Regions from separate parts of the Micromonospora sp. WMMD723 genome, predicted to be linked through region 1. Evidence: predicted binding sites of a transcription regulator. Region 1 holds the regulator's gene; the other holds the start of a gene.
What was found. The regulator HspR, encoded in region 1, represses chaperone genes until heat shock. The targets are predictions, from matches to a motif close to TTGAGTNNNNNNNACTCAA.
Positions count from the first base shown of each region.

Region 2: a site for HspR is predicted at 12,707-12,725, ahead of lon (endopeptidase La). Genes of this name have one in related genera too.

Region 1 is NZ_JBMKNR010000001.1:2,168,621-2,184,029, reverse strand. It holds gene ACN261_RS09875 (cation:proton antiporter) at 1-430, shown strand, start outside; gene ACN261_RS09870 (hypothetical protein) at 609-1,040, shown strand; gene ACN261_RS09865 (hypothetical protein) at 1,159-1,368, opposite strand; gene ACN261_RS09860 (heat shock protein transcriptional repressor HspR) at 1,617-2,060, opposite strand; gene dnaJ (molecular chaperone DnaJ) at 2,089-3,288, opposite strand; gene grpE (nucleotide exchange factor GrpE) at 3,370-4,113, opposite strand; gene dnaK (molecular chaperone DnaK) at 4,150-6,030, opposite strand; gene ACN261_RS09840 (ABC transporter) at 6,238-8,091, shown strand; gene ACN261_RS09835 (GTPase) at 8,109-9,770, shown strand; gene ACN261_RS09830 (hypothetical protein) at 9,889-11,115, shown strand; gene ACN261_RS09825 (hypothetical protein) at 11,132-12,043, opposite strand; gene ACN261_RS09820 (SPFH domain-containing protein) at 12,040-13,170, opposite strand; gene ACN261_RS09815 (NUDIX hydrolase) at 13,246-13,932, shown strand; gene ACN261_RS09810 (phosphatase PAP2 family protein) at 13,969-14,520, opposite strand.
Region 2 is NZ_JBMKNR010000001.1:6,001,910-6,017,318, reverse strand. It holds gene ACN261_RS26155 (dihydrolipoamide acetyltransferase family protein) at 1-1,237, shown strand, start outside; gene ACN261_RS26150 (right-handed parallel beta-helix repeat-containing protein) at 1,471-3,150, shown strand; gene ACN261_RS26145 (Ig-like domain-containing protein) at 3,326-4,603, shown strand; gene ACN261_RS26140 (STAS domain-containing protein) at 4,771-5,139, shown strand; gene ACN261_RS26135 (FKBP-type peptidyl-prolyl cis-trans isomerase) at 5,315-5,698, opposite strand; gene ACN261_RS26130 (hypothetical protein) at 5,936-6,502, opposite strand; gene ACN261_RS26125 (CBS domain-containing protein) at 6,728-7,417, shown strand; gene ACN261_RS26120 (helical backbone metal receptor) at 7,451-8,167, opposite strand; gene ACN261_RS26115 (DICT sensory domain-containing protein) at 8,186-9,295, opposite strand; gene ACN261_RS26110 (hypothetical protein) at 9,438-10,310, shown strand; gene ACN261_RS26105 (hypothetical protein) at 10,632-11,939, shown strand; gene ACN261_RS26100 (histone-like nucleoid-structuring protein Lsr2) at 12,158-12,505, opposite strand; gene lon (endopeptidase La) at 12,749-15,085, shown strand; gene ACN261_RS26090 (DoxX family protein) at 15,217-15,409, shown strand, end outside.

The sequences.
Region 1 (15,409 bases):
CACCGAACTGCTCTCCCCGCTGCGGGACCTCTTCGCCGCCGTCTTCTTCGTCTTCTTCGGCCTGGTCACCGACCCCCGGGACATGCCGCCGGTGCTGCTGCCCGCGATCGTGCTGGCCGTGGTCACCATGGGGACGAAGCTGGCCACCGGCTACCTGGCGGCCCGGCGGGCCGGGATCGCCGAGCCCGGCCGGTGGCGGGCCGGCTTCGCCCTGATGCCCCGTGGTGAGTTCTCCATCGTCATCGCAGGTCTCGCGGTCGCCGCCGGCACCGTCGAACCCAAGCTGGCCGCGCTCGCCACGGCGTACGTGCTGATCACCGTGATCACCGGTCCGATGCTCGCCCGGCTGCCCGACATGCGCTGGTTCAAACAGCGGCTCCGTCGGCGGATCGCCGCCCAGCACCCCCGACCGGTGCCCGCCACCGATTGAGTTTCGGCTGGCCGGGCCGACCCCGCACGGGTCGGCCTGGCCAGGGCATCCGTTGCCGAATTGCTTCCCGGCAGGTCTTCCGCCGCCCGGGTGACGGCGGCTAGCGTTGCGCCCCAGCAGGCCAGGGACTCGCGGGCGGACGGAGGCATCCCGCGGGCGTGAGCGGGAAGGTTGCCGGGTGAGCGCGCACGGTCCGACGTTCCGCGGCTTCGCCAACCCCGTCGACCCGTCACCGGCGGAGTTGCGGGCCTGGGCGTACCAACCCGACTCGGTGCCGTTGACCTCGCTGCCCCGGGACTGGGACCTGCTGGTGGCGGGTGACCACCTGGTGGTCACCCTCTTCGAGTTGGCGCTGGACCCGGCCTGCCCGGCCCGCCGCTTCGCCCTGCACTGCCTCTACATCTACGCCGCCGACGGCATCCGGACGCAGTTCCGCGCCCACCCCCGGCGTCGGTTCCGCAAGCTGGTGGAGCAGGCCGAGCGCGACGGCGACGAGTTGGTACGCAACTGGGCGCACAACAGCCGGATGCTGCTGGCCCGGCAGGAACTCTTCACCTACCACGACTGGTGCGAGGGTGGCCTGGTCCGGGACAACCGCCGCCTCGGCTGACATCGGATCAGGCCGGAGCCTCCCCACCACGTCGGTCGGGCCGGACCAGCCCCACCACGCCCGGACGGCGAACGGGCCGGGACCCCCCGTGGGTCCCGGCCCGCACGTCGGCGGATCGTCAGCGTCGCGGTCCGCCCTGGTTGCCGCGTTTCGGCTCGACCTGCCCCCGGTTCGCCCTGCGGGCGTTCCGGTCGGCGAACCTGCCGTCCTTCACCGTGTCGGAGAACGTGCCCCGGGTGACCCGGTCGAACTTCTCCCGGACGTTCTCGGCCACCTGGTTGAGCCGCTCCTCCGCCTGCCGGGCCACCTTCTTCGCCGATTCCGCCACGGTTCCCCCCGCTGTCGGAGTCCGAATTGGTCCGCTTGCGCCTGATTCACAGGTTAACGGGACAGCCCTGCTCCCGGCGGGGGAATGCCTGAACCCCGCCGGGCCGGAGTTCCGCCTCGGGGAGATTCACTCCAGATACGCCGAATAGCGGCACCCCGTCGAAGGGATGCCGCTATTCGCGCCCAGAAGTGTTGATCATGCCGGTCGGATGCGGCGAGGGCACCGGACCACCCGCCCGGAAGTGTCGATCATGTCGGGCCGGTGCGGCGGGGACGCCAGACCACCAGGGCCGTCGAGGTGCGGCTGGTCGGCACCAAATCACCCCGGGAGAAGCCGCTGGCCAGCGTCTCCAGCTCGGCGATCCGCCGGTACGCGGCGTCCAGCTCCGCCTCCAGCCGGGCCACCCGCTGCTGGGCCTGCTCCACCAGACGTTCCAGCCCGATGATCCGCTTCACCCCGGCCAGGTTGACGCCCTCGTCCTGGCTGAGCCGCTGCACCTCGCGCAGCAGGACGACGTCCCGCACGCTGTACCGTCGTCCGCCACCGGCCGCCCGACCGGCCTGCACCAGGCCGAGCCGGTCGTACTGGCGCAGCGTCTGCGGGTGCATTCCCGCCATCCGTGCCGCAACCGAGATCATCAGCACCTTGGCCTCGTAGGCAGGGTCACCCGAACCGACGAACCCGTCCGACATCCCACTCACCTCCGCACCCGTCCACCGGTCAACCGATCCGACGCACCCGCGCGTCGAGATGTTCCCGGGCTGCCGGCGGCGTCGCCCCGGCGAACGACTCCAGCGCCGCCCGCGCCTCGTCCGACACCGTCGCCGGCACCACCACGTCCAGCGTGACCAGCAGGTCGCCGGCCCGCCCGTCCCGTCGTACGACACCCTTGCCCCGGGCCCGCAGCACCCGCCCGGACGGGGTGCCCGGCGGCACGCGCAGGGTCACCGCGCCGTCCAGCGTGGGCACCCGCAGGTCGGTGCCGAGCACCGCCTCGGCGAAGGTGATCGGCACGGCCAGCGTCAGGTCGTCACCGGTACGCCCGAACAGGTCGTCGGGGCGAACCTTGACCTGCACGAACAGGTCACCCGCCGGCCCGCCGCGCTGCCCCGGCTCGCCCCGCCCGGCCAGCCTGATCCGCTGGCCGTCGGCCACTCCGGCGGGGAACCGGACGTTGAGCGTGCGGGTCTTGGTGACCCCGCCGGTGCCCTGGCACTCGGGGCACTTCTCCTCGACGACCGTCCCGACGCCCTGGCAGTTGCGGCACGGCTCGGAGAAGCTGAACGACCCCTGGTCCCGGGTGGTCACCCCGGCACCGTGGCAGACCGGGCAGGCGATCGGCTGGGTGCCCGGCTTCGCGCCGTTGCCGTGGCAGGTGTCGCAGACCCCGGGGGCGCGCAACGTCAACGGCAGGGTGACGCCCCGGACGGCGTCGCCGAAGTCGAGCGCGACCTCGGCCTCCACGTCCCGGCCCCGGGCCGGTCCACGCGCCCGGGCAGGGCCACCGCCACCGCCACCGCCACCGCCACCGCCACCGGAGAAGATCGAACTGAACAGGTCGGTGAAGCCGCCGCCACCGAACCGGTTGTCCCCGCCGCCACCGCCGCCGAACAGGTCGGAGACGTCGAACGGGACCCCGCCGGGCTGACCCGCGCCACGGGCGCCCCGCCGGAACGCGCCCGAACCGAACAGCGAGCGCATCTCGTCGTACTCGCGGCGTTTGGCGTCGTCGCCGAGCACCGCGTACGCCTCGGAGACGGCCTTGAACCGCTCCTCGGCCTTCGGGTCACCGGGGTTGTGGTCCGGGTGCGACTCCCGGGCCAGTTTCCGGTACGACTTCTTGATCTCGTCCGAGGAGGCGGACTTCTCCACGCCCAACGTGGCGTAGAAGTCCTTCTCGATCCAGTCCTTGGAACTCACCGGTCCACCCCCTTCCGTGAGATGTGGCCCGGTCGCCCCGCCCGCCTCGGGAGGCGGGCGGGGCGACCGGATGGCCGTGCACTATTCCGGGTCGGCGACCGCGACCATGGCCGGCCGCAGCAGCCGCTCGCCGAGCAGGTAACCCCGACGCATCACCTGCACGCAGGTGGGCTCGTCGACGTCCGGTGAGGTCTGGTGCGCGACCGCCTCGTGCCGGGTCGGGTCGAACGGGTCGCCCTGTTCGCCGAAGGGCGTCAGGCCGAACTTGCCCAGCGCCGTGGTGAGCTGCTCGGCCACGGTGCCGAACGGCCCGACCAGGTCACCGTGCTCCCGGGCCCGGTCCAGGTCGTCCAGGATGGGCAGCAGCGCGGCGAGCACCGAGCCGGTCGCCTGTTCCTGGACCACGCCCCGGTCCCGGTCCACCCGCTTGCGGTAGTTGGCGTACTCCGCCGACACCCGCTGCAGGTCCCGGGTCCGCTCGTCCAGCTCGGCCCGGAGGGCTTCCAGCTCGGCACCGAGCGGGGAGCCCGTGGCGCTGCCGTCGACCGGCTGCGCGGGGGCGTCCACCACCGGCGGACCGGTCGGTGCCGGGTCGTCGAGGGCGGTGGCCTCGGCCTCGATCTCGTCGACCACCACCTCGGACTCCTCGACCAGCCCCTCGGCCGGGACGTCGGCCCCGGCGTCGGCGGCGGCAGGCGTCTCCTCGGTCTTGCCGAGCTTGCGGTTGTCCCGGATGACGACCCGCGGCCCGTCGTCGGTGGGCGCGGAGCCACCCGGCGTCGACCCGGAGGTGTCCGGGTCGGCGGCTCGTGGCTTCTCCGTCATGCGACTACCTCGTTCCCTGTGCGGTGGCGCGGAGCGTCACTTCTTGTCCTCGTCCACGATCTCCGCGTCGACCACGTCGTCCGGGCCGCCCGCCTTGGGGGCCCCGGCGGCACCGGTGGCACCCGCGCCGGCTCCGGCACCCGCGCCCGCGCCGGCCGCGCCCGGCTGCTCACCCTGCTCGGCCTGCTGCGAGTAGAGCAGCGAACCGGCCTGCTGGGAGACCTGGGCGAGCCGCTCGTGGGCCGCCTTGATCTTCTCGATGTCCTGGCCGCCGAGCGCGCCGCGCAGCTCACCGAGGGCCTCGTTGAGCTGCTCCCGGTTCTCCGTGGGCAGCTTGTCGCCGCTCTCGGCGAGGAACTTCTCGGTCTGCCACTGGAGCGCCTCGGCCACGTTGCGGGTCTCGGCCTCCTCCCGGCGACGCTTGTCGTCGTCGGCGTGCTCCTCGGCGTCCCGGCGCATCCGCTCGATGTCGTCCTTCGGCAGCGACGAGCCGCCGGTGATCGTCATCTTCTGTTCCTTGCCGGTGCCCAGGTCCTTGGCGTGCACGTTGACGATGCCGTTGGCGTCGATGTCGAAGGTGACCTCGATCTGCGGCACGCCGCGCGGCGCCGGCGGGAGGCCGGTCAGCTCGAAGGTGCCGAGCTTCTTGTTGTACGCCGCGATCTCGCGCTCGCCCTGGAACACCTGGATCAGCACCGACGGCTGGTTGTCGTCGGCCGTGGTGAAGACCTCGGAGCGCTTGGTCGGGATGGTGGTGTTGCGCTCGATGAGCTTGGTGAAGATGCCGCCCTTGGTCTCGATGCCCAGGCTCAGCGGGGTCACGTCGAGCAGCAGGACGTCCTTGACCTCGCCCTTGAGCACACCGGCCTGCAGGGCCGCGCCGACGGCGACGACCTCGTCCGGGTTGACGCCCTTGTTGGGGTCGCGGCCGGTGAGCTGCTTGACCAGGTCGGTCACGGCCGGCATCCGGGTGGAGCCGCCGACCAGGATCACGTGGTCGACGTCGGCGATCTTGATGCCGGCGTCCTTCACGGCCTGCTCGAACGGGCCCTTGCAGCGGTCCAGCAGGTCCTGCGTCATCCGCTGGAACTCGGCGCGGCTGAGCGTCACGTCCAGGTGCAGCGGGCCGGCCGACCCGGCGGTGATGTACGGCAGGTTGATGTTGGTGGTGGTCGCCGCCGACAGCTCGATCTTGGCCTTCTCGGCCGCCTCGCGGAGCCGCTGCAGCGCCATCTTGTCCTGACCCAGGTCGATGCCGTGCTCGCCCCGGAACGTCTTCACCAGGTGGTCGATGATCCGCTGGTCCCAGTCGTCGCCGCCGAGCTGGTTGTCACCGCTGGTCGACTTGACCTCGACGACGCCCTCGGCCAGCTCCAGCAGGGACACGTCGAAGGTGCCGCCACCGAGGTCGAAGACCAGGACGGTCTGCTCCTTGGAGCCCTTGTCCAGCCCGTACGCCAGGGCCGCCGCGGTCGGCTCGTTGACGATCCGCAGCACGTTGAAGCCGGCGATCTCGCCGGCTTCCTTGGTGGCCTGGCGCTGGCCGTCGTTGAAGTAGGCGGGCACGGTGATCACCGCGTCGGTGATCTGCTCGCCCAGGTAGGCCTCGGCGTCCCGCTTGAGCTTCATCAGCGTGCGCGCCGAGATCTCCTGCGGGGTGTACTTCTTGCCGTCGATGTCGACGGTCCAGTTGGTGCCGATCTCCCGCTTGACCGAGCGGATGGTCCGGTCCGGGTTGGTCACCGCCTGGCGCTTGGCGACCTCACCGACGAGCACCTCGCCGTTGCGGGCGAACGCGACGATCGACGGGGTCGTCCGCGAGCCCTCAGCGTTGGCGATGACGGTGGGCTCACCGCCCTCGAGAACGCTGACGCAGGAGTTCGTCGTGCCGAGGTCGATACCGACCGCACGTGCCATCTTCGCTTCCTCGCTTCGTAACGGATGGGCAGGTCAGAGGGCCTACCCGGCGGGCCGCCCGGAGCGACCGCACCACAAGTTGAGTGAACTTGACTCAATAGTGCCACGCGATCGCCAAAGCGCAAGTCGAGTTGAGCCGACCCGACGCAACCTGACCGTTACTACCCTCCGGTTGTCTCTGTTGCATCGGTCGGGCACGCTTTAGCGGTGACGACGCACGGCGATCCCGCCACCCGGTCCGGCGCGCCCACCGTCGCCGCCCGCACCGGGTCGTCGGAGACCGACGAGACGCCGCCCGGCCCCACCGGAGACGGCCTGCCCGCCGCCCTCACCGGCCTGCGGGCCGCGATCGGCGCGGCCCGGTTCCCGCTGGCGCTGCCCTCGGCCGAGCCGGCGCGGCACACCGGCCGGGCGCTGACCGACCAGCTCGACGACTACCTGCTGCCCCGGCTGGCCCGGCTCGACGCCCCGCTGCTCGTGGTCGTCGGCGGCTCCACCGGCGCGGGCAAGTCCACACTGGTCAACAGCCTGGTCCAGGCCCGGGTGAGCGCCGCCGGGGTGCTGCGCCCCACCACCCGATCCCCGGTGCTGGTCTGCAACCCCGCCGACGCCGCCTGGTTCCGCCAGGGCGAGCTGCTGCCCGGCCTGACCCGCACCAACGAGCCCAGCGAGGACCCGGGCACCCTGCACCTAGTCACCGCCCCCGCGCTCGCACCGGGGCTGGCCTTCCTCGACGCCCCCGACATCGACTCGGTGGTCGACGCCAACCGCGCCCTCGCCGGCCAGCTGCTCGCCGCCGCCGATCTCTGGCTCTTCGTCACCACCGCCGCCCGGTACGCCGACGCCGTCCCGTGGGAGCTGCTGCGCGCCGCCCGCTCCCGGGGGGCCTCGATCGCCATGGTGCTCGACCGGGTGCCCCCCGAGGCCGCCGACGAGATCGCCGCCCACCTGTCCGAGATGCTCGCCGCCCAGGAGCTGGGCGCGGCGCCGCTGTTCGTCCTGCCCGAGACCTGGGTCGACGGCCAGGGCCTGCTGCCCGACCGGGTGACCGCGCCGCTGGGTGGCTGGTTCGCCCGGCTCGCCGCCGACGCCGAGGCCCGCGCCGCCGTGGTCCGGCAGACCCTGGACGGCGCGCTCGCCTCCCTGCACCCCACGGTCGAGGCGCTCGCCGACGCCGCCGACGAGCAGGTGGCCGCCGCCGACGCGCTGGACGACCGGGTCCGGGCCGCCTACCAGGGCGCGCACCGCACCGTGGCCGAGGGGATGAAGGACGGCCGGCTGCTGCGTGGCGAGGTGCTCGCCCGCTGGCAGGAGTTCGTCGGCACCGGTGAGTTCTTCCGGACGCTGGAGGCCCGGATCGGCAGGCTGCGCGACCGGCTCGTCGCCGCGGTCACCGGCCGGCCCGCCACCCCCGCCACCGAGCTGCGCAACGCCATCGAGTCGCAACTGGTGACCCTGCTGCGCGGGGTCGCCGCCGAGGCGGCGGAGCACACGTACACCGCCTGGAAGGCGCACCCCGCCGGGGCCGCACTGCTCGAACCGTCACTGGCGCACGCCTCGGCCGACCTGCCCGAACGGGCCGAACGGCTGGTCCGGGACTGGCAACGTGCCGTGCTGGAGCTGGTCCGGGACGAGGGCGGCGACCGGCGGTTCGTGGCCCGTACGGCCGCGTACGCGGTCAACGCCACCGGGCTGGCCGTGATGATCGCCGTCTTCGCCTCCACCGCGTTCATCCCCACCGGTCTGGAGGTGGCGACCGGGGCGGGCACCACGGTCGCCGCGCAGGCCGTGCTCCAGGCGATCTTCGGCGACCAGGCGGTGCGTACCCTCGCCGCGAAGGCCCGGGGCGACCTGCTGGAGCGGGTCCGCGCGCTGCTCGACGAGGAGGCGGCCCGCTACCTGGCCCGCACCGACGCCGCCCGGCCCGGTCCGGAGGCCGCCGCCGGCCTGCGTCGGGCCGCCGCCCGGGTCGAGGTGGCCCGGCACCGCAGCGGCCTCGCCGACCAGGCCGGTCCGGCGCTACCGACCCCGACCCCGACCCCCGAGGACGGCATCCGGTGACCAACATCGTCGGCCGGATGCGCGAGGCGCTCCGGGGTGACCAGCGTGTCGACGCCGATGCCCTGGTGGCCCGGCTCGACGCGGTGCGCCGGTTCCTCGACGCGGTCGACGGCGAGGTGCCCGACACCCGGCTGGTCGGCGCGCACACCCTGGTCGAGCGGGCCGGCACCCGGCTGTCGCTGTCCCGGGACCACACCGTGGTGGCGCTGGCCGGGGCCACCGGCAGCGGCAAGTCCAGCCTGTTCAACGCCCTGGCCCAACTGGAACTCTCCCCGGTCGGGGTGCGCCGGCCGACCACCGGTGTCGCGCACGCCTGCGTGTGGGGGCCGCTGGACGGCGGCAACCGGCTGCTCGACTGGGTGGGCGTGCTGCCCCGGCACCGGTTCGTCCGGGAGAGCGCGCTGGACGGCGACGACGAGTCCGCCCTGCACGGGTTGATCCTGCTCGACCTGCCCGACTTCGACTCGGTGCAGCGGTCCCACCGACTGGAGGTGGACCGCCTGCTCGGCCTGGTCGACCTGGTGGTCTGGGTGGTCGACCCGCAGAAGTACGCCGACCGGGTGATCCACACGAGCTACCTGCGCGAGTTCCACAGGCACCGGGACGTGACGGTGGTGGTGCTCAACCAGGCCGACCGGCTGCCCCCGGCCGAGCTGCCCCGGGTGCTGGCCGACCTGCGCCGGCTGCTCGACGTCGACGGGCTCGACGGGGTGCCGCTGCTGGCCACCACGGCGGTCGAGCCGGACGGGATGACCGGGCTGCGGGAGGCGCTGGAACGGGCGGTTTCCGACCGGCAGGCCGCGCTGCGCCGGCTCTGGGGCGACGCCGACACGGTGACGGCCGCGCTGGGGGAACTGGTCGCCGTCGAGGCACCCGGGCACACCCCGGACGCGGAGACGATCCGCACCCTGGACCGGGCGCTGGCCGACGCGGCCGGGGTGCCCACGGTGACGGGGGCGGTCGAGGGGGCGTACCGGCAGCGGGCCGGTGCCGCGACCGGCTGGCCGCTGGTCCGCGGCTGGCGGCGGCTGCGACCCGACCCGCTGCGCCGGCTGCACCTGGCCGGCCCGACGACCGATCCGCAGCAGCCGGCGCAGGCCCCGCTCGCGGCGACCTCGGTGCCCGACCCGACGGCCGCCCAGCAGTCCGCCCTCGGGCTGGCCATCCGCGCGGTCGGTGACCGCTCCGGCGGGGATCTGCCCGCCCCCTGGCCGGCCGCGGTGACCGCCGCCGCCCGGTCCCGCCTGGCCGACCTGCCGGACGCGCTGGACGCGGCGGTCGCCGGCACCGACCTGGGCATGGAGCGCCGGCCGCTGTGGTGGCGGCTGGTGGGCGGCGTCCAGTGGCTGGTCACCCTCGCCGCCGTGGTCGGGCTGGGTTGGCTGGTGCTCGGGTACGCGCTGCGCGCCCTCGGGTTGCCGGCGCTGGAGTACCCCCGGGTGGGCGAGACGCCGCTGCCCACCGTGCTGCTGCTCGGTGGGTTGCTCGCCGGCCTGCTGGTGGCGGCGGTGACCGGGCCGGTGATCCGGTGGGCGGCCCGGCGGGCCCGGCAGCGGGCCGAGGGGCGGCTCACCGAGGAGGTCGCCCGGGTCGGCGCGGAGTACGTCCTCACCCCCGTACGCGACCTCGTCGACCGATACGCCCTCGCCCGCCGCGCCTGGCAGGACGCCGCCGGCTGACGGGCACCGGCGGGGAACGCCACCGGCCCGACGGCCATCGACGGACGCCGACCACCGGCCGGCGAACGCGGACGTCGGCACGGGTGTCCGGGGCGGCGCGGCGGCGTAGGGTCGTGCCATGGCCACGCCACAGACCCCCTACGACGCGGTGCTGTCCGCCGCCCGCGACGTGACCAGGCTGGACTGCGCGCTCGACGCCGAGATGCTCGGCACGGCGCTGCTGGGCAGCGTCTACGCGATCGCCGAGACCGACCGGGAAACGGCGGTCCGGGAGTTCGTCTCCGGTTTCCTCGCCGCCACCTCCCGCCGCCGCACGGCCGCCGCCACCACCATCCGGCAGGTCTTCGCCGCGCTGGTCCCGACCGCCGAGGGCGCGGCGAAGGTCCGCCCCGGCGCGCAGGCGCCGGCCTGGGCCGGCCAGCTCGGCCGGGTCCACCTCACCGGCACCTGGTCCTACGGCGACGTGTACGGCGACCAGACCTCCTACCTGGCCACCTTCGCCTACGACGACGAGTCGGGTGGCCCGGAGCACGCCCTGGTCGCGCTGATCGACCACAACATCGGCATCACCAAGGACGTCTTCGTCGGCGGTCCGGCCGAACGCATCCTCGCGCAGGTCCGGCAGATGTGCGCCGACGACGACCTGACCTGGTTCCGGGAGGAGGACCCGGCCCGGATGCACGGCGAGGTGGGCCGCCACCTGGAGATCACCGACGACCTCGGCGACCTGCCCGCCGAGGGTTCGCTCGCCACCGACCGGGCGCTGGTCGGGGCGCGGTTGGCGGTGTTGCCGCAGGCGGGCGCCGACTCCACCGGCTGGCCCACCGAGCCGCTCTCCAGTGACGAACGCACCGCGCTGGTCCGGGCCTTCCTGGCCGCCCCCGAGGCGGCCCGGTACGGGCTGAACACCCTCGACGGCGACGCCGAGCTGGCCTCGCTGCACTTCTGCCTCGGCCTGCTCTTCGACCACGCGGCGAGCTTCCCGGACGCCGATCCGCTGCGCTGGAGCCCGGCGGTGGCCGGGCTGTTCCTGCTCGACTGGGTGCACCGGCGGGCCGTGCTGGACATGGACGACGCGGCGATGCTGCCCCGGGTGCTGCGCGCCTGGACGGCGTTCGCGGCGCGGCGACGCGGGCTGCCCGAGCGGGCCGTCACCCAGACCGACGAGGCGATCGAGGAGCTGGTGCCGGAGTTCGCCAGGCTCTATTCGACAGGTGAGCGGCGCAGCCCGGCGACGGCGGCGGTGGCCCAGTTGATGGCCGACGGCGTCGACCCGGACGACCCGGTCGCGCTGGACGCCTGGATCGAGGCCAACCGGCAGCGCCTCGGCGACGACATCCCCTGACCGGCCGGACCGCCGGTCAGGGTTCGACCAGGGCCAGCCGGCCGGGGGCGACGTCGAGGCGGATGCGCTGCCCCCAGCGCAGCGTCAACCGGTCGGTCTCCAGGCCGTCGGCGAAGGCCACCAGGCCGTCCGACTCGGCGGTCAGCTCCAGCGTGTCGGTGCCGTCGAGGCGGCCGGCGACCAGGTCGGCCCCGGTGACCGGGGAGGGCCACGCCTCCCGGACGAACCAGCACAGCGCCGGCTCCTGCGGGGCGGGGAGCGCGACGGCGGCCGGTCGGCCCCGGGCGATCGAGGCGCACCAGCCGGTGGCCCCGGTGCCGGTACCGACGACCACCCCGGAGGACGACTGCCGCTCCCGGCGGGGTCGGCCGTCGGAGGTGACGTCGAGCAGGTAGCGGGCCGACTGGTGGGAGGGGTGCCCGACGTACACCTCGTTGAGGCCGACCAGTTCCTGGCCGTCGTCGAGGGTGGCCCGGACCATGGCCCGGTGCCGCAGCGGCGCGGCCCCGGCCACCACCGCCGGCAGCAGCGCGGCCACCTGGTCGCCGGTGCACCGGACCAGCACCCCGGCGTTGCGGCCCGGCTCCGGGTCGACGCCGACGACGGGTTGCCCGCTGAGGTACTTCGCCACGTTGGCGACCAGGCCGTCCGGCCCGACGGCGACGACGACGTCCTCCGGCCCGAACAGGAACCGGGGCAGGTCGTCCCGGTTCACCGTGCCGCGTCGCCAGTCGGCAGGGACGGCGGCCGCGACGGCGGTCAGCGCCGACTGGAGTGCCTCGTGCCGGTCCACCACCTCGGCCAGGTCCCGCCCCCGGGCGCGCAGGTACCACTGGGCCGCCGCCCGGGTGCCGTGCCGGGCGAGCAGTTCGTCCAGCTCGCTGGGGCGGCGCACGACCACCACCCGGGGGGCCAGGGTGGCGCTCACCGGTCGACCGCCCCGGTCGGGCCGGTGAGCGTCCCGGTCGGGCCGGTGAGCCGGCCGAGCAGGTCGGCGAGCAGGTCCGGGGTGACCGTGAGCTGGCCGATCGGGGGGAGCTGACCGGCGAGTTCCCGGACGGTGAGGGCCTGCAGCACCGCCGGCGGCAGTTCGGCGTACGTGGCGAGCTTCGCCGCCTCCGCCTCGGCCTCGGCGGCGCCGACGGCGCGTACCGTCTCGGCCTTGGCCAGGGCGAGCGTCCGTTCCTTGTCGGCGGCACCGGCGGCGAGCAGGCGCTCCTTCTCCGCCTCGGCGGTGGCGAGCACCCGGGCCCGCTCGGCGGCGGCGGTGTTGGCGACCTGTTCCCGTTCCGCCTTGCCGTGGGCGCCGGCCAGTTCGGCGGCGGCGTCGAGTTCGGCCCGGCGGCGGGCGTTCGCCCCGTGCTGCTCGACGAGCTGCTGCTCCCGGCGGGCCAGTTCGATCTTGTTCTGGAGTTCGTTCTCGGCGATGCCGCGTTCCTGCTCGACGGCCTGGGCCCGGCGGGCGTACGTGGCCCGGTCGGCCTCCACCTGCACGGCCTCCCGGGTGGGGGTCTGCAGGGCGCGTTCCAGTTCCGGTTCGGGCCGGACGGCGACGACCCGGGCGCTGACCACGGCGACGCCGATGTCGGCGAGCCGGGGTTCGGTGCCGAGCGCGGCGGAGACCGCCTCCCGTACGGGTGCCATGGTGGTCAGCGCCTCGGCCAGCGGCACCCGGGCGAGCAGGTCGAGGGCGGGTTGCTGGGCCAGCTCGGCCAGTAGCGTGGCCACCTGGTCGAGGGGGCGGGAGCGGGCCCGACCGGTGCGCGGGTCGACCGAGAAGTCGAGCCGGGCGGCGGCCAGGGCCGGGTCGGCCACCCGGTAGGTCACGGTGGCCTGGACGGTGATGTCGGCGAAGTCGCCGGTCCGGGCGTGGAAGAGCAGCGGCAGCTCCCGGTCGTCCACCGGCACCTCGCTCAGCACGGCGGTCAGCGGCCGGTACCAGAACGACTGGCCGGTCCCCTCCCGCCGGACCCGCCCGGCGACGTGCAGCCGTACCCAGTTGGTAGGTGTCCCGCGCAGGTGGCGCAGGAAGAGTCGTCGCGTCACGTCGGCCATGGCTTCACCCTCCCCTTTTTCGTCGCTACGACGATAACCACTCTGCTAAGTTATCGTCAAGGTGGTGATAAAACGATGACCGACTACCCGCCCTTCGCCGTGACGGTGGACCTGGTGGTGCTCACCGTGCGCGCCGACGCGTTGCACCTGCTGCTCGTCCGCCGGGGCATCCCGCCGGACCAGGGCCGGTGGGCGCTGCCGGGTGGCTTCGTCGGCATCGACGAGGACCTGCCCGACGCCGCCGCCCGGGAGTTGACCGAGGAAACCGGGCTACCGGAGCCGGTCGGCCACCTGGAGCAGCTCGGCACGTACGGCCGGCCCGGCCGGGACCCACGCGGGCGGGTGGTCACCGTGGCCTGGCTGGCGCTGCTCCCCGACCTGCCCGCCCCGGTCGCCGGCTCGGACGCCGCCTCGGCAGAGTGGGTGCCGGTCACCCGGCTCACCCCCGGCCAGCTCGCCTTCGACCACGACCTGATCGTCGCCGACGGCCTGGAACGGGCCCGCGCGAAGCTGGAGTACACCCCGCTGGCCGGCGCCTTCTGCCCGCCCGAGTTCACCGTGGCCCAACTACGGGCGGTCTACGAGACGGTCTGGGGCACCCGGCTGGACCCGCGCAACTTCCACCGCAAGGTCACCGGCACCCCCGGCTTCGTCAGCCCCGTCGGCCGCGCCACCGAGGGCGACCGGGGACGACCCGCCCAACTGTTCCGCCGGGGCCCGGCGACCCGGCTCCACCCGCCCATGCTCCGCCCCGAACCCTGACGACCCCGGCGTGCCGGCCGCCCGGCGGCGGCAGGCTCAGGACAGCGTCGCGAAGACCAGCCCGGCCACCAGTGCACCCACCAGCCCGCCGGTCACGACCTGCGCGACGGTGTGGTCACGCAGCCGCACCCGGGACCAGCCGACCAGGCCGAGCAGCGGAACGGCAGGCAGCAGCCGGGGGCCGAAGGTGAGCACCAGTACCACCAGCGTGCCGGCGGCCACCGCCGAGTGGATCGACATCTTCCACCAGTGACTGGCCGACACCGCCACCACCAGACCGACCACCCCGGTGGCGACCAGCGCCAGCACCGGGCGCGGCGCACCGAGCACCGCGAGCAGGGCCAGCCCGGCGGCGGCCGACACCAGGCCGAACAGCAGCGGCACCCGGCGTTGCTCACGCCGACCGATGTGGTGGTCGGTGAGCCGACCCCGACGCACCCCGTTGAGGACGTACGCGAACGGGATGCCGGCGGCGAAGACCGTGGCGAGCAGCCCCCAGGCCAACCCCCGTACGCCACCCGCGCCGTGCCAACCGATCACCACGGTCAGCCCGGTGACCAGCACGGCCGGCGCGGTTGCCTCGGTCACCCACCGGGCCACCCGGGTCGCCGCCCCCGCCGGCCCGACAGGGACCTGACCGGGGGCGGACGGGACGTCGCGGGCCGGGGAGGCTCCGGGGTCGCCCGCGGGCCGGTCACCGCCCTCGTCGCGCGTACTCAGCGTTCCGCCCCCGCATGTCGTGCCGACCGGTCCGTCGCCGGGGTGGCCGGGCGTCGGCGTCCGCACCGTGGGCGGTTCAGCCGGCGTCGTTCGTCACCGTACCGTCCGGATCGGTGCCGTCGTGGCTGGTCGGCGCGGGTATCGCGGGCGTCTGCGGCGTGGGGGCCGGGGTGGCCGACGGGCGGTCGACCGGGGTCGACGCACCCACGGGCGGCGCTCCGACGCGCGGCACGCGACGGGCCTCGTCCCGCAGCCGGACGGGACGGGGGGCCCGGGTCGGGACGGCCGTCACGGTGGGCCGGGGGCGCGGGGTGGGGACCACGGTGACCGTGACGGTGGGGCCCGGTCCGACCGTGGGCCCCGGCGTCGGGTCGGGTTCCAGGGTCGACGTCGGGCCGGGGGTCGGCTCGGGCGTAGGTGCCGGCGTGGGGGTGTCGGAGGGGGCCGAGGTCGGCGACGGGTCCGGGGGCGGTTCGGAGAAGGTGGTCGTCGGCTCGGCGCTCGGTTCCGCGCTCGGGCTCGGTTCTGTACTCGGGCTCGGTTCCGCGCTCGGGCTCGGCGAGGTGGGGGTGGGGGTGGGGTGGGCCGGGGCGGCCGGCGCGTGCGTCCGGGGGACGGGACGGGGGGTCGCGGCGGGGGCGGCCGGGGGCGGCGCGGGACGGTGGGTGACGCCGGTGCCGCCGGTGCCCGGGACGGGGGCCGGCGTGGGTGGTGGGGGCGCGCCGACGGGACCGGTCGGCGGCAGGGCCGGTTGGCC
Region 2 (15,409 bases), 3.8 Mb from region 1:
CGCGCCGGCCGACGGCGGCGACGAGCCCGCCGGGCACGCCACCTACCGCGAGGAGGAGCGGGCCGGCTCCGGCAACGTCCTGATCGGGTACGGCACCGGCCACGGCGGCACCCGGCGGCGGCGACGCCCCCGGCTGACCCTGGCCCCGGAGCCGGCCGCCGCGCCCGTCGCGGAGCCGGCCGTCGGGTCCGTCCCCGTCGGCACCGTCGGCCCGTCGTCCGCGCCGAGGGTCCCGGCCGGCGCGGGGACGGACACCCCGGCCACCGGGGCGTCCACCGACGGCGTCGTCCCGCCGGCCGGAGGCGGCACCGCGCCGGCCGGCGGGACGGCCCCCCTGGTCATCTCGCCGATCGTGCGCCGGCTCGCCCGCGAACACGGGCTCGACCTGGCCGGGCTGCGGGGCACCGGCCCCGGCGGCGTGATCCGTCGCGGCGACGTGGAGGCCGCCCTGACCACCGCCCCGCGGCGGCACACCGACGAACCGGGCCGGCCCGTCGCGGACCCGGCCCCGGCGGCGCACGTCGGACCGGTCCCCGCCGACGCGTCCGACGTGGTCATCCCGCTGACCGGCATCCGCCGGGTCATCGCCGACAAGCTCTCCCGCAGCCGTCGGGAGATTCCCGAGGTCACCATCTGGGTGGACGCGGACGCCACCGCGTTGCTGGCCACCCGGGCGGCGATCAACGCGGCCACGCCGGACGCCCCGGTCAGCGTGCTGGCCCTGCTGGCCCGGATCTGCCTCAGCGGCCTGCGCCGGTTCCCGCAGCTCAACGCGCACGTCGACACGGAGGGGCAGCGCATCGTCCAGTCGGCCGGCGTGCACCTGGGCATCGCCGCGCAGACCGACCGGGGCCTGCTCGTGCCGGTGCTGCGCGACGCCCAGCGGCTGACCACCCGGGAGTTGGCCGCCGCCCTGGCGCAGACCACCGCCGAGGCCCGCGCCGGCACGCTGCCACCGGCCCAGCTCACCGGCGGCACCTTCACCCTCAACAACTACGGCGTGTTCGGGGTGGACGGTTCCACCCCGATCATCAACCATCCGGAGGCGGCGCTGCTCGGGGTGGGGCGGATCGTGGACAAGCCGTGGGTGGTCGACGGGCAGTTGGCGGTCCGCAAGGTGACCCAGCTCAGCCTCACCTTCGACCACCGGGTCTGCGACGGCGGGGTGGCCGGCGGGTTCCTGCGGCACGTCGCCGACTGCGTCGAACAGCCGGCGCTGCTGGTGGCGAACGTCTGAGCGGTACGCCCGGAGCCGGTCACCCTGGGCGGGGTGACCGGCTCCGGCGCGCTGCCCGGCGTTCGTCCGGTTCGGCGCGACGACCGGCCGGCGGGTGTTTTCCGGTCGGCGGGCCGGGAATCCGGCGCGGGTCACGGACGCGCCGTACCTCCGGTGGGCGCGCACCGCACTGCGCGCGCCCGGTCGCGGCCCTGCCGTGTCGGTCGTGGACGCACCGCCGAGAGGAGCCACCCGTGCCGTACCAGGGTCTGCCCGTCGCCGTGCGGGACCGCCGTCCCCCCGTCGCCGGGGCACCGCTGTGGTGCAACGCCCACGACTACGGGTTGACCGGCGACGGGGTGACCAACGACCAACCCGCGCTGGCGGCCCTGGTGGACCGGCTCGGTGCCGGCTACGCGGCCGACGGCCGGGCCCGGGTGATCTGGTGCCCGCCGGGCATCTACTCCATCCGCGACGCCGGCACGGTGTGGCGCAGCGGGGTGTCGCTGATCGGTGCCGGCCCGGCCGCCACCCGGTTCCTGCTCAGCAACGAGGGCAACCGCAGCGACCCGACACCGTTGGCGTTCTGGACGGTGCTGCAGCACGGCGCGGACCGGGACCGGCACATCGCCGACTGCACCTTCGCCGACTTCGAGATCGACGGCTCCGGGGTGGCCATGGCCGAGTACAACTACCTGGCCAAGGGCCTCGGGTTGCAGTACGTCGTGCGCGGGGTGTTCCGCAACCTCTACATCCACCACACGGCGGCCAGTGGCCTGGGCTGCGACTTCCTCCAGGACACCCTGGTCGACGGGGTGGTGGTGGTCGGCTGCGGCCGGCTGGACAACGGCGAGCAGATGGGCGGCGCGGGCATCGGCATCGGCATCGGCGGCTGGGGCGACATGGAACGGCTCACCATCGCCAACTGCACCGCCCTGGCCAACGGCACCAACGGCATCTTCCTGGAACTCCAGAAGGACTACTGGACGCCGCCGCGCGGCTACCGGATCGTCGGCTGCCACAGCCAGGGCAACCGGTTCGGCATCTCGGACTGGGGTGCCGACGGGCTGATCGTCACCGGCTGCACGATGACCGGCAACCTGGAGGCCGGCTACGACGTGTCGGGCAACGGCACCTCGGGCGTCGCCGGCCGGGGCGGCCTGCTCACCGACTGCGTCATCGACGGCAACGTGGGCGACGGGATCAGCATGGGCAACACCCCGGGCCCGTACACGGTGCGGGGCAACCGGATCAGCGGCAACGGTGGTTACGGCTACCACCAGCACGACCTGGGTCGCGGCTACCCGCACCCGGCGCAGGACGTGGTGGTGGAGAGCAACGAGTTCTGGGGCAACGGCCTGGACGCGATCCGGGTGGACCGCCCGATGACCGACGCGATGCTGCTCGACAACCGCATCCGCAACAACGGCCGGCGGTGCGCCGAGGCGTCCCACGGCGGCGGCGAGTCGGTCCGGTACACCGAGCGGTCCCTGGTCGACCGCTCGGCGACCTGGGCGCAGGACAGCCACCGGGGCAAGGTGCTGCGGGTCGGCCGGCGGGTCGCGGTGGTCGCCACGAACACCGCCACCGAACTGCACCTCGCCCCGGTACGCCCCGACGCCTACAGCGGGTGGAGCGGGGACACTCCGCTGCCGGGCACCGCGTACGAGTTGCCGGCCGCGCCGCCGACCCGGGCCGGCATCGCGATCAACGCGGCGTTCGACTCGGCGACGGTGCGCGGCAACCGGATCTGGGACAACCACGACGAGCGCACCCAGACCCACGGCATGTGGATCACTGCCCGGGGCAGTTGCGTCGGCTGCCGGGTCGAGGACAACGACCTGGCCGGCAACGCGGTGGCGGCCCTGCGGCTGGACACCCCGCCGGTCGGCGGGCGGTGGCACCGTAACCACGGCGACCAGGACTGGGACTGACCGCCCGGGGTGTCCCGGCACGGCCGATCCCGGACATCGGCGGCACCGTGGCCGCCTGCCGCCCGCCGGGGTCGATAAGCCCGGCCCCGCCCGCCCGGTTCCCCGGAAAGCCCGACCCGCCCCGAGAAACGCTGTACAGAATGTGGCCAAGGGGACTGGAAACGGGGGATGGAATATGGACGTGAGGCGGCGATTGACGCTGATGGCGGTGACCATCGCGGCCACACCGTTGGTCCTCGGCGGGTGCACCGCCGAGCGGAAGCCGGCGGCCGGGGCGGCACCCGGCGCGGCGGCGGCCCCCACGGTGACGGTGACCCCCGCCGACCGGGCGAAGGACGTCCCGGTCAGCGCGGAGGTCGGCGCGACCGTGAGCAACGGCCGGGTGACCAGCGTCAAGCTCACCGACGACAAGGGCCGGGCGGTGGCCGGGGAGCCGCGGGAGGACGGGTCGAGCTGGGTGCCGGCGGCCCCGCTGGGCAACGGCCGGACCTACACCGCCGAGGTCACCGCGACCGGCGACGCGGGCCGGACCACCGTCGGGCGCACCACGTTCACCACGACCCCGACGAATACGAACCGGCAGGCGCTGACCAGCGTGCTCTATTTCGCCGGAAACCAGACGTACGGCACCGCGATGCCGGTGACGGTCGCGTTCGAACCGGCCATTCCGAAAGAGGCCAGGGCGGCCGTGCAGCGACGATTGTTCGTGAAGACCGATCCGCCCCAGCCGGGCACCTGGTCGTGGCTGGAGGACGGCAGTCAGGTCTACTACCGGGCCCCCGACTTCTGGCGCACCGGGACCACGATCAGCGTCCGCTCCGCACTGGAGGGGCTGCCCATCGGCAAGGAGTACGTCGGTGACGCCGACCGGCGGTCCACCTCGAGGATCGGCCGGCAGGTCGCCCTGGACATCGACAACGCCACCAAGCAGATGTCGGTCTTCCAGGACGGCAGGCTGGTCCGTCGGATCCCGGTCAGCCTCGGCAAGCCGAGCACCCCGAGTTCCAGCGGCAAGATGGTGATCATGGAGAAGCACCAGCAGACCCGCTTCGACACCCGGGGCGAGCCCGACGGCGGCTACGTGGTCGACGTCGAGGACGCCCAGCGCCTCACCTGGGGCGGCGAGTTCATCCACGCGGCCCCCTGGTCGGAGGGGGACCAGGGCTACACCAACGTCTCGCACGGCTGCGCCAACGTCTCCTCGTCCGCCGCCGACTGGCTGATGGGCATCACCCAGGTCGGTGACCTGGTGACCGTGAAGGGCACCGAGGTGCCGCTGCGGCCGGGCAACGGCTGGACCGCCTGGAACACGAGCTGGGCCGAGTTCGCCCGGGGCAGCGCGCTGCCCGTACCGCCGGGGTTGAAGCCGGCCCCCGCCACGAGCGCGCCGCACCCGGGGGCGGTCGCCGGTGGCTCGTCGCCGGCCCCCGCGCCGTCGGCCAGCGGCGGCTGACGCACCCGACCGCACCTGCGACGACCGGCCGTTCCGACGGCCGGTCGTCGCAGGTGCGACTCCACCCTGAGAAGGACTCGGGGTCGGCTCCGGGGCGACCCTGGGACTACCCCGAAACCCGCCCTGGGCAGGGCGGAAACGTCAGGGGTGGGGGCTACATTCGGGGCATGACGCAGGCAGAGGACCGGTTCCACGTGCGGCTGCGGGTGGCCGACGACGTGGTCGAGGTGCGCGCGGTCGGTGAGATCGACATCGCCACCGTGGGCGCGTTCCGGGCCGCCCTCTGGGCCGCACCGGCCCGCCCGCTGCTCCGGCTCGACCTGTCCGGGGTCCAGTTGCTCTCCGCGGCCGGGGTACGGGCGCTGGTCGCCGCCCATCTCAGGGTCCGGGCCCGGGGCGGTGAGCTGGTGGTGGTCGACCCCGATCCGGTGGTCGCCCGGGTGCTGCGGGTCGGCGGCCTGCACCGCGTCATCGCCGTCCGGCACGGCGACGCCCCGGTCGGGGCCCTGTCCCGCCCGCTGGCCGCCTGCGCCTGACCATGTGCCCCGGCGACCGCCGGGGCGGCACCGGAGAGCTGGCGACCGGGGCGGCACCGGGGTCCGGCGGCCGGGCCGTGCGCCGTGGGGCCCGGCGGCCGGGCCGCGCCACGGAGTCCGCCGGTCGGGGCCGCCGGGCGGTGCCGCCGGGCGGTGCCGGCGACCCCGACCGGCGTCAGCGCACGCCGAGCAGGTCGACGACGAAGACCAGGGTCTCGTTCGGCTTGATCACGCCGCCCGCGCCCCGGCTGCCGTAACCCAGGTGCGGCGGGATGGTGAGCCGACGGCGACCGCCGACCTTCATCCCCACCACGCCCTGGTCCCAGCCGGCGATGACCTGACCGCCGCCGAGCGGGAACTCGAACGCCTCGCCCCGGTTCCAGGACGCGTCGAACTCGCGACCGGTGGAGTGGGACACCCCCACGTAGTGCACGTTGGCGAGCTGGCCGGGACGCGCCTCCGGGCCCTCCCCGACGGTGATGTCCTCGATCACCAGGTCGGCCGGGGCCGCACCCTCGATCGGGCCGATCTCCGGCTTGCCTGCCTGGGGCGTGTTCATCTGCTGTTCTCCTCTGTCGTCACCCGATCGTCCGGACGGTGTCGATCCTGCCCGATCGCGAGGGCGTCGGCTGCCGCGGGCCCCGCCGACCGGGCCCCGCGCGTCGCGGGACCCGGCCCGCGGGAGCCGCCGTACCCGCATCCCGCCCGCACGGGGTCGGGCGCAGACGCGGCAGGGGCGCCACCGTGGCGGTGGCGCCCCTGCCGGTCGGTCGACCACCCGGGTGGGTGGGACCGGTCACCTGAGCCAGCCGAACCGGCGGACCAGCGGGAGGGTGGCCCAGACCCGGCCGAGGCCGAGGGTGTTCCCCGCGCCGACCAGGGCGAGGCCGGCCAGCACCGCGGCGTAGATCAGGTGGTCGTCCATGAAGGGGTTGTTCGCGGGAGGCAGGACGGCGGTCCACATCAGCACCATGAGCAGGCCACCGGCGACGGCGGCGATCCGCATCCCGATGCCGAGCAGCAGGGCCACCCCGATGCCGGCCAGGCCGATCATGAACAGCCAGTCGGCCCAGGCCGCACCGGCGATGTCCTGGTAGATCCCCTGGAACGGACCCTTCGCGCCGAAGGCGAGGAAACCCTTGGTCGGGCTGCCGCCGTTGATCCAGGCGTTCTTCGCCGGGGTCTCGTGGCCGAGGCCGAACAGCTTGTCCAGGAAGGCCCAGAGGAAGATCCAGCCGAGGGCCAGCCGGGTTCCGGCCCAGACGTACCGGGCGGCCCGCTGGCGGGTGGTCTCGGTTCCGGCCACCGGTGCGATGGTCCTGGCGGTGGTGTTCCGCTCGATCGTCGCGGTCATGGTCTCCACGTCCCTTCTCTGCCTGGCACCGCACTTCCCGGTGGCAGTTACATTCCACGCCGGTCGGCGCGGTCCCGGCAGGGCCGACCGGTCCGTGCCGGGACGGGACCTAAGTCCCCTGGTACGGGCGCCCGAACGGGACCTTCGGCCTCGGGTCTACCGGTCCACCCGCCCCTGCCCGGCCGGTCGGCGCAGCCCTAGCGTCGGACGGGAGAACCGGGCGAGGAGGTCGTGATGAGGACGTGGCAGGTGGACGACGTGATGACCCGGGAGGTCGCCACGGTGGGGGAGGAGACCCCGTACCGGGTGATCGTCGACATGCTGATCCGCCGGGGCATCAGCGCGGTGCCGGTGGTGGACGACTTCCGTCGGGTGCTGGGGGTGGTGTCCGAGGCGGACCTGCTGCACAAGGTGGAGCACTCCGGGGCGCAGGAGGAACGTCGGGTGTTCGCCGGGCGGCGGCGTCGGGTGTCCCGGGAGAAGGCTGGGGCGCTGGTGGCGAAGGACCTGATGACTTCGCCGGCCGTCACCACCTTCCCGGGGGCGTCGCTGCCGGCGGCGGCCCGGCTGATGGACCGGGAGGCGGTCAAGCGGCTGCCCGTCCTGGACGACCTGGGCCGGCTGGTCGGCATCGTCACCCGCAGCGACCTGCTGCGGGTGCACCTGCGCACCGACGCCGAGATCCGGGAGGACGTGGTGCAGGAGGTGCTGCGCCGGGTGCTCGCCGTGCGGGACGGGCTGGTCACCGTGCAGGTCCGCGACGGCGCGGTGCGGTTGGACGGCCGGCTGGACCGGCGGACCGCCGCCGAACTGGCGGAGAAACTCGCCGGCCAGGTCAGCGGCGTGGTCCAGGTCACCAGCACCATCGGGTACGACGTGGACGACGCCGGACTGACCGAGCGGGGGATCACCCCGGTGGCCTGACCGCCGACCCCGGGGCCCGCCCGGAGCCGACGGTCAGACCGGGGTGGCCAGTTGGGCGGCGAGCAGTCCCGGCGCTTCGGCCAGCGACGGGCCGTACCAGGTGAGGTGGCGGCCGGAGACCAGCGCGCAGGGGACGCCGGGGAAGGCGTCCGGCCCGTCGTCGGCGGTGAACGCGTACGGCTCGTCGGGGAGGACCACCAGGTCGGGCCGGCGGGCCCGCAGCGCGTCGAGGTCGGGACGCGGATAACGGTCCGGATCGTCGTCGTACACGTTGACCACGCCGAGCCGGCGCAGCACGTCCCCGGCGAAGGTGTCCCCGCCGAGCACCACCCACGGTCGCCGCCACACCGGCACCACGGCCCGCCGCACGGGGCCCGTGCCGGTGGGGGCGGCCCAGGCCCGGCGGGCGTCGAGCAGCCAGCCCGGCTCCCCGGTCACCCCCAGCGCGGCGAGCATCCCGGCCAGCTCGTCGAGGGCCTGCGGCACGGTCCGGGGGTAGGTGACCAGCACCGGAATCCCGGCCGCGGTGAGCGCGTCCGCGTCGGCACGGCGGTTCTCCTCCACGTTGAGCAGCACCAGGTCCGGCCGCAGTGCCCGGACCCGGTCCAGGTCGGGGTACTTGCTGCCGCCGACCCGGGCCACGTCCAACCCCGCCGGGTGCACGCACCAGTCGGTCGCGCCGACCAGCAGCTCCGGCGCGGTCACCGCCACCGCCTCGGTCAGCGACGGCACCAACGAGACCACCCGCACGTCGTCGTCCTCCCGTCCTCAGTGGGCGGCGCTGGCGACGGTCTCCCGGGCCACCGTCGCCACCGGGACACCCTCCCGGGCCGCCCACCCGACGGCGTGCCGCACCTCGGCCACCGGCAACGGCCGCCGGTCGGTCACGGTCACCGCCGTGTGCACCGCGAAGGACACGAACGGGTACGACCGGGCCAGCCCGGCCACGCAGTCGTGCACCTGACCGGCCACCGCCAACGCCTCCTCGCGGGTCAACGCCGGCAGCACCAGCAGGTACTCGTCGGCGGTGAGGCGGACGGCCCGGTCGACCGGGCGCAGCGGGGCGGTCAGCGCGGCGATCACGGCCTGAGCCTCGCGGGCGGCGCTGCGTCGCCCGAACCGTTCCGGGGCACCGGCCGGCTCACCGACGCGCACCCCGATCAGCGCCACCGGCAGGGTGCCGGCGGCGGTCACCCCGTCCATCCCGGTCCAGTGGCGCAGTGTCGGCTCGTCCACCAGCCCCGGCGGGCCGTCCCCCGGCTCGGCGTGCCGGCCCGGCCCGGCCCGGTGGGCGCGTTCCGCCCGGTCGGCCATCAGCCGCAACGCCGCCTCGGCCCGGCTCTCCCCGGGGGTGGCCGGCAGGTCCCGGACCCGGTGCAGCACCTGGTCGATCGCGGTCAGCGCGACCGGGGGGAGCCGGTCGCCGAGCTGGGTGCGCAGCCGGATCACCTCGTGCAGCGCCTCGTCGCGGCGGAACCCCCAGCGGCCGGCGAAGAGCCGCCCCTGTTCGAGGGTGTCGGCCGGCACCACCTCCCGGCGGTCCCGGGCCACCAGGCTCGCCCCGAACCGGGGGGTCAGCGCCACCACACTCCACTCGCGGGCCAGTTCCTCGGTGTCGTCGAGCGTCACCGGGTACGCCCCGGCGGGCAGCTCCGGCGGTGTCTGCCCGACCGACCCGACCACGGTGACCGTCGCGCCGGCCGCGATCCGGGCGTAGCGCTCCCGCTCCCGCAGGAAGTACGGCATCCGCTGGAACAGGGCGATCACCACCAGCGGGCCGTCCTCGGCGGTGGCCAGCGCCGACCGCTCGATGGCGTGGGAGACCGTGACGAGACTCCGCTTGGTCAACAGTTCCGGGGCCGGTCCGTCGTGCAGCACCCCGTGAGCGTAGAGATCGAGCCCGGGGCGCACCAACCGCCTGGTGCCGCGTCCGTCGCCCGAACCGGCGGGGCGGAGATCGCCCTCGACGTCCTAGACTCGGCCGGTCACTTTCGCCTGCCCCGGACGGACCGACCCGACGATGACGCGTACCGCCACCGACGACGACGCCCGGCTGCGGCCGGTACCGTCCGGTGTCGCGCCGCTGTTCGTCCGGGCCGGCCAGGCCGTGTACGCCGCCCGTCGGCTCGGTGACCTGGTGTCGCGGCGGCCGGCCGGGGTCACCGGGCACCAGTGGAGTTCCGCCCTGCGCGAGGAGTTCGACCACGTCGTCTGCGCGGCCGACACCGGTGTGCCGCTGTTCGCCCTGACCGTCGGCCCGACCGCGCCCCCGGGCTCGGCCGGGCAGCGGGCCGGGCGGATGGCCGCCGCGGTGTGCGCCGCCGTGGGCCTGCCGGTGCTGCGGATCGGCTCGCCCACGCTGCGGGCCGCCGGGCACGGCCGACGCATCGTCACGTACGTCATCGACGCGCGCGCCTACGCCGCCGGGGCCGCCCCGGACGGGTCGGACGACGCCCCGGTGGGTTTCCGGGACATCGTCGGCCGGCTGCCGGACGGGCGTACCGGGCCGGTCAACGATCTCGGCGCGTTGTCCCGGGCGGCGGCCGTCGAGGCGTACGTGTCGCGGCGGCTCAGCGATCCGATCGTGCGCGGGTTGCACGTGCGCTGGCGCGACGGGACGGCCGAGGGGTGGAGCTGGGTCGAGGTGCGTCCCGGCCGGTGCCTGGTGGAGCGGGTCACGGTGCACGAGGCGCGGCTGCACTGCGGGGTGGACCCGGGCCGGCTGGCCGAGGATCTCGCGGCGGTGGCGGTGGGTGAACGGCTGGCCGGGGCGGACGACGAGGAACCGGTCCTGCTCGACCGGGACGAGCTGCGCCGGCAGATCCGCGCCCTGCGGGACCGGCGTGACGAGTTGGCCGCCCCGTTCGCGTTCGAGCACCTCTGCGTGGACTGACCGCCGTCGAAACGGCCGGCCGCCGAGCGACCCGCCGTCATTTTCCGGCGACGGTTGGTGACATTGCGGCCCGCCCGGAAAACGGTCCGGGATTCCTCGATCCGCGTTGAACCTTCGCCGATGCCGGCCCGTACCTAAGCGGGAATGGACAGGATCTTCCCAGCCGCGCCACCCGACGCGGCGGACGGTGCGGAAAGGCATCGTCGGCCATCGACGTGCGACCGGAACGTCGCAGCGTCTCCGGCGGGGGTGACCGACCCGGAAAGGGTCGCCTCGTCGGGGGCGCGAGTCAGGTACCGGATCGAGAAGGAGAGCAATTCGATGCGCAGGTCCACAGGGGCACGCCGGTCTTCCGGTAACGCGCGGAGCAAGCGGCTGCTGGCGGCGGTCGGTGCGCTCGTCGTCTTCGGCGGTATCGCCGCCGTCACCCAGATCTCCTCGGCCGGGGACAAGCCGAGGCAGCAGACCCGCAACGTCTCGTCGGCCTGCGTCGCACCGAGCCCCGGTGCCACCTCGCCGAGCGGGCGCGGCAGCACCACCCAGACGTGGCAGAACGGCAGATGGGTCCGCAACCACTGGGGTGACGGGCAGATGTCCGTCGCCGAGTGCCAGGCCGTCAAGGCGGGCAACGCGCCGGTGACCACGCTGGCCTCGACGGTTGCCTGCCCGGAGGTCACCCCCCGGCTGCCGCAGATCCCGGCCCAGGCCAAGGCCGAGGTGGACAAGGAACTCGCCCTGCTCAAGACCCAGATCGACGACGCCAACAAGCGGTTGGCGGCCGAGGGGCGCAACGGCAAGGCGTTCATCGACAACGCCATCCTCGGCCCGCTGGCCGACAAGCGCCGGTCGGCGCTGAACCGGATCGCCACCGCGATCGGCCGCTTCGCCCAGCGCCCGCAGGGCTTGGAGCAGCTCGCCGGCTGCCAGGTGGCGGCCAACAACGGCGGCAACAACGGTGGTCAGAACGGCAACAACGGCGGCCAGAACGGCAACAACGGGAACAACGGCGGCCAGAACGGCAACAACGGCAACAACGGCGGCCAGAACAACAACGGCGGCAACAACGGCAACAACGGCAACGCCCTGGGCGTGCTGGCGAAGGACTGCGCCAACAGCCGGTTGCAGGCGCACGACGGCTTCCAGAACGGCAACCGGTGCGTCAGCACCGCGTTCGGCGAGGTGGGGGCGGCGGCCAACAACCCGTCGCTGCTGATCACGCAGTTCCCCAACCAGGTGCAGCGCAACCAGGCCTTCACCCTGAAGGTCTCCACCCGCAACCTGGTCCGCGACCGGTTCCTGGCGGCCGGCCAGGGCGGCTACTACCTGGAGAGTTCGGTGCTCAACGGTCAGGGCCTGACCCGCGGTCACTTCCACACCGCCTGCCGGATGCTCCAGAACACCAACCAGGCGCCCTCGAACCCGCAGGACGTGCCGGCGTTCTTCGTCGCCACCGAGGACGGCAAGGGCGGCAACCAGGCCGACGACGTGACCATCCAGATCCCGGGCCTGCCGCAGTCGGGTACGGCGCAGTGCGCGGTCTGGGCCGGCGACGGCTCGCACCGGGTGCCGATGATGGAGCGGGCCAACCAGACCCCCGCCTTCGACGTGGTGCGCATCCGGGTCAACTGACCCGACCGGCAACGACTGCGGGCCACCCCAGGATTCCCTGGGGTGGCCCGCAGTCGTTGCGTGCCCGCCGGTTCGCGTGCGGCGGGGCGGACAGCGTACCGGCGGATGTTTTCGGTGCGGGGTCGTGGGATGGAAATTGTGGACACGGCAAAAACGCCGGGGTCACGCTGGATATCCCAGCGTGACCCCGGCGTGCCCGTTCGTGATCCGGCCCGCTGTCAGCGGTTCTTCCACGCCTCCACGACCGAGACCGGGATGCGCCCGCGCTCGGAGATTTCGTGTCCGTTCTTGGTCGCCCATTCCCGGATGGCGCGGTTCTGCTCGCGATCCATTCCCGAGACACCGGGCCGGGCGGGGCGCCGGGCGGGGCGACCGGCCTCGACGGCACCTCGGCCCATTCGACGGCCAGCGGTGATGTAGGCGTCGAGCGCCTTGCGCAGCACCCCCGCGTTCTCGTCGGAGAGGTCGATGGTGTACGCCGCCCCATCCAGGCTGAACTCGACGGTCCGATCGGCCTTTCCGCCGTCGAGGTCGTCGGTCAGAACGGTGATTACTTTCCTTGCCATCGCCATTACTCCCTGTGGTGATCGGGGTGTGCTAAGAGTTTGACGTATCTGACGGCAAATCCGCAACAATATGCCTCCCTTTCATTTGGCGGGTCGCGCCAATCCTGGGAAATCCGGGTGCGGCCAATGCTGGCCGGCGGTGACGGTACGGCTGGGATGTGTCCTGAGTCACACGTCGGAACATGGGGCACGGTTTGTGACTTGAGTGAGACACGCTCAACCTCAAGTGATGGCAGGTGCTCGATGGCAACCCTTCCGGTACTTCCCCTGACCGACGTCGTCCTGCTGCCCGGCATGGTCATCCCGGTGACCCTCGACCCGACCACCCAGGCCGCCGTCGACGCCGCCCGGGCCAGCGGCGACAAGACCCTGCTCGCCGTCCCCCGCATCGACGGCGAGTACGGCCCCGTCGGCACGATCGCCACCATCGAGAAGGTGGGCCGCCTTCCCGACGGTGAGCCCGCCGCCGTGGTGCGTGGCCTCGCCCGCGCCCGGATCGGCTCCGGCGTCCCCGGACCCGGCGCGGCCCTCTGGGTGGAGGCCACCCGGATCGACGAACCCGCCCCCGCCGGCCGCGCCCGCGACCTGGCCCGCGAGTACCGCGCCCTGATGACCTCAGTGCTCCAGCAGCGGGGCGCCTGGCAGGTCATCGACGCGATGGAGCGGATGACCGACCTGTCCGAACTGGCCGACGCGGCCGGCTACGCGCCCTGGCTCAGCCTGGCGCAGAAGACCGAACTGCTCGCCGCCCAGGACGTCACCGCCCGGCTGGAACTGCTCGTCGGCTGGGTGAAGGACCACCTCGCCGAGCAGGAGGTCACCGAGCAGATCACCAGCGACGTGCGGGAGGGGCTGGAGAAATCCCAACGGGAGTTCCTGCTCCGCCAACAGCTCGCCGCGATCCGCAAGGAACTCGGCGAGGACGAGCCGGACGGCTCCGCCGACTACCGCTCCCGGGTGGAGTCCGCCGACCTGCCGGACAAGGTCCGCGAGGCGGCGCTGCGCGAGGTCGGCAAGCTGGAGCGCGCCAGCGACGCCTCACCCGAGGCGGGCTGGATCCGCACCTGGCTGGACACGGTGCTGGAGATGCCGTGGAGCACGCGTACCGAGGACAACACCGACCTGACGGCGGCGCGGGCGGTACTCGACGCCGACCACGCCGGCCTGGCCGACGTCAAGGACCGCATCCTGGAGTACCTGGCGGTGCGCAACCGGCGTGCCGAGCGCAACCTCGGGGTGGTCGGTGGACGCGGCTCCGGCGCGGTGCTCGCCCTCGCCGGCCCGCCCGGTGTCGGCAAGACCAGCCTCGGCGAGTCGGTCGCCCGGGCGCTGGGCCGCAACTTCGTCCGGGTCTCCCTCGGCGGCGTCCGCGACGAGGCCGAGATCCGCGGCCACCGGCGCACCTACGTCGGTGCGCTGCCCGGCCGGATCGTCCGCGCGCTGCGCGAGGCCGGCTCGATGAACCCGGTGGTGCTCCTCGACGAGGTCGACAAGCTCGCCGTCGGGTACGCCGGGGACCCGGCCGCCGCCCTGCTGGAGGTGCTCGACCCGGCCCAGAACCACACCTTCCGCGACCACTACCTCGAAGTCGACCTCGACCTGTCCGACGTGCTCTTCCTGGCCACCGCCAACGTGGTGGAGACCATCCCCGGCCCGCTGCTGGACCGGATGGAACTGGTCACCCTGGACGGGTACACCGAGGACGAGAAGGTCGCCATCGCCCGCGACCACCTGCTGCCCCGGCAGCTCCAGCGGGCCGGCCTGACCGCCGACGAGGTGACCGTCACCGACGAGGTGCTGGCGCTGATCGCCGGTGAGTACACCCGCGAGGCGGGCGTCCGGCAGCTCGAACGGGCCCTGGCCAAGATCCTGCGCAAGGTCGCCGTGGCCCTGGCCACCGACCCGACCCCGGTCCGGGTCGACACCGACACCCTGGCCCGCTACCTGGGCCGGCCGAAGTTCACCCCGGAGTCGGCCGAGCGGACGGCGGTGCCCGGCGTGGCCACCGGTCTCGCCGTCACCGGCGCCGGCGGCGACGTGCTCTTCATCGAGGCCACCAGCATGGACGGTGAGCCGGGGCTGACCCTCACCGGGCAGCTCGGCGACGTGATGAAGGAGTCCGCCCACATCGCGCTGTCCTACCTGCGCGCCAACGGGCGGCGCTACGGCCTCGACCCGAACGTCCTGGCCGGACGCCGGATCCACCTGCACGTGCCGGCGGGTGCGGTGCCCAAGGACGGCCCCAGCGCCGGCATCACCATGGTCACCGCGCTGGCGTCCCTGGTGACCGGCCGACCGGTACGGCCCGAGTTCGGGATGACCGGCGAGGTGACACTGTCCGGGCGGGTGCTGCCCATCGGCGGGGTGAAGCAGAAGCTGCTCGCCGCGCACCGGGCCGGCCTGACCGAGGTGATCATCCCGGCCCGCAACGAGCCCGACCTCGACGACCTGCCCACCGAGGTGCGCGAGGCGCTGACCGTGCACACCCTGGCCGACGTGGCCGACGTGCTCGCCCTGGCGTTGCGTCCGGCCGAGATCGACGCGGACACGCTCGGCGGTCGACCGGTCGGCGCCGCCTGACCGGAGCCCACCCACGGCCCCCGACGTCGCGCCCGGCGTCGGGGGCCGCTGCGGCCCCGTAATCTGGACCCCTCCCGTTTCCCGCATCCGCCACCGCCCGGTGGCACCCCCGGAGGCGACCACCCGTGAACATGTTCCTGTGGATCGTGCAGATCCTGCTCGCCGCGCTCTTCGCCGGCGCGGGACTGACCAAACTCATCCAGCCCAAGGAGAAGCTGCTCGACCGGATGGCATGGGTGCGGAACACCCCGCCGCTGCAGGTCAAGGCGCTCGGCGCGGCCGAGGTGCTGGCCGCGCTGGGGCTGGTCCTGCCCGGCCTCACCG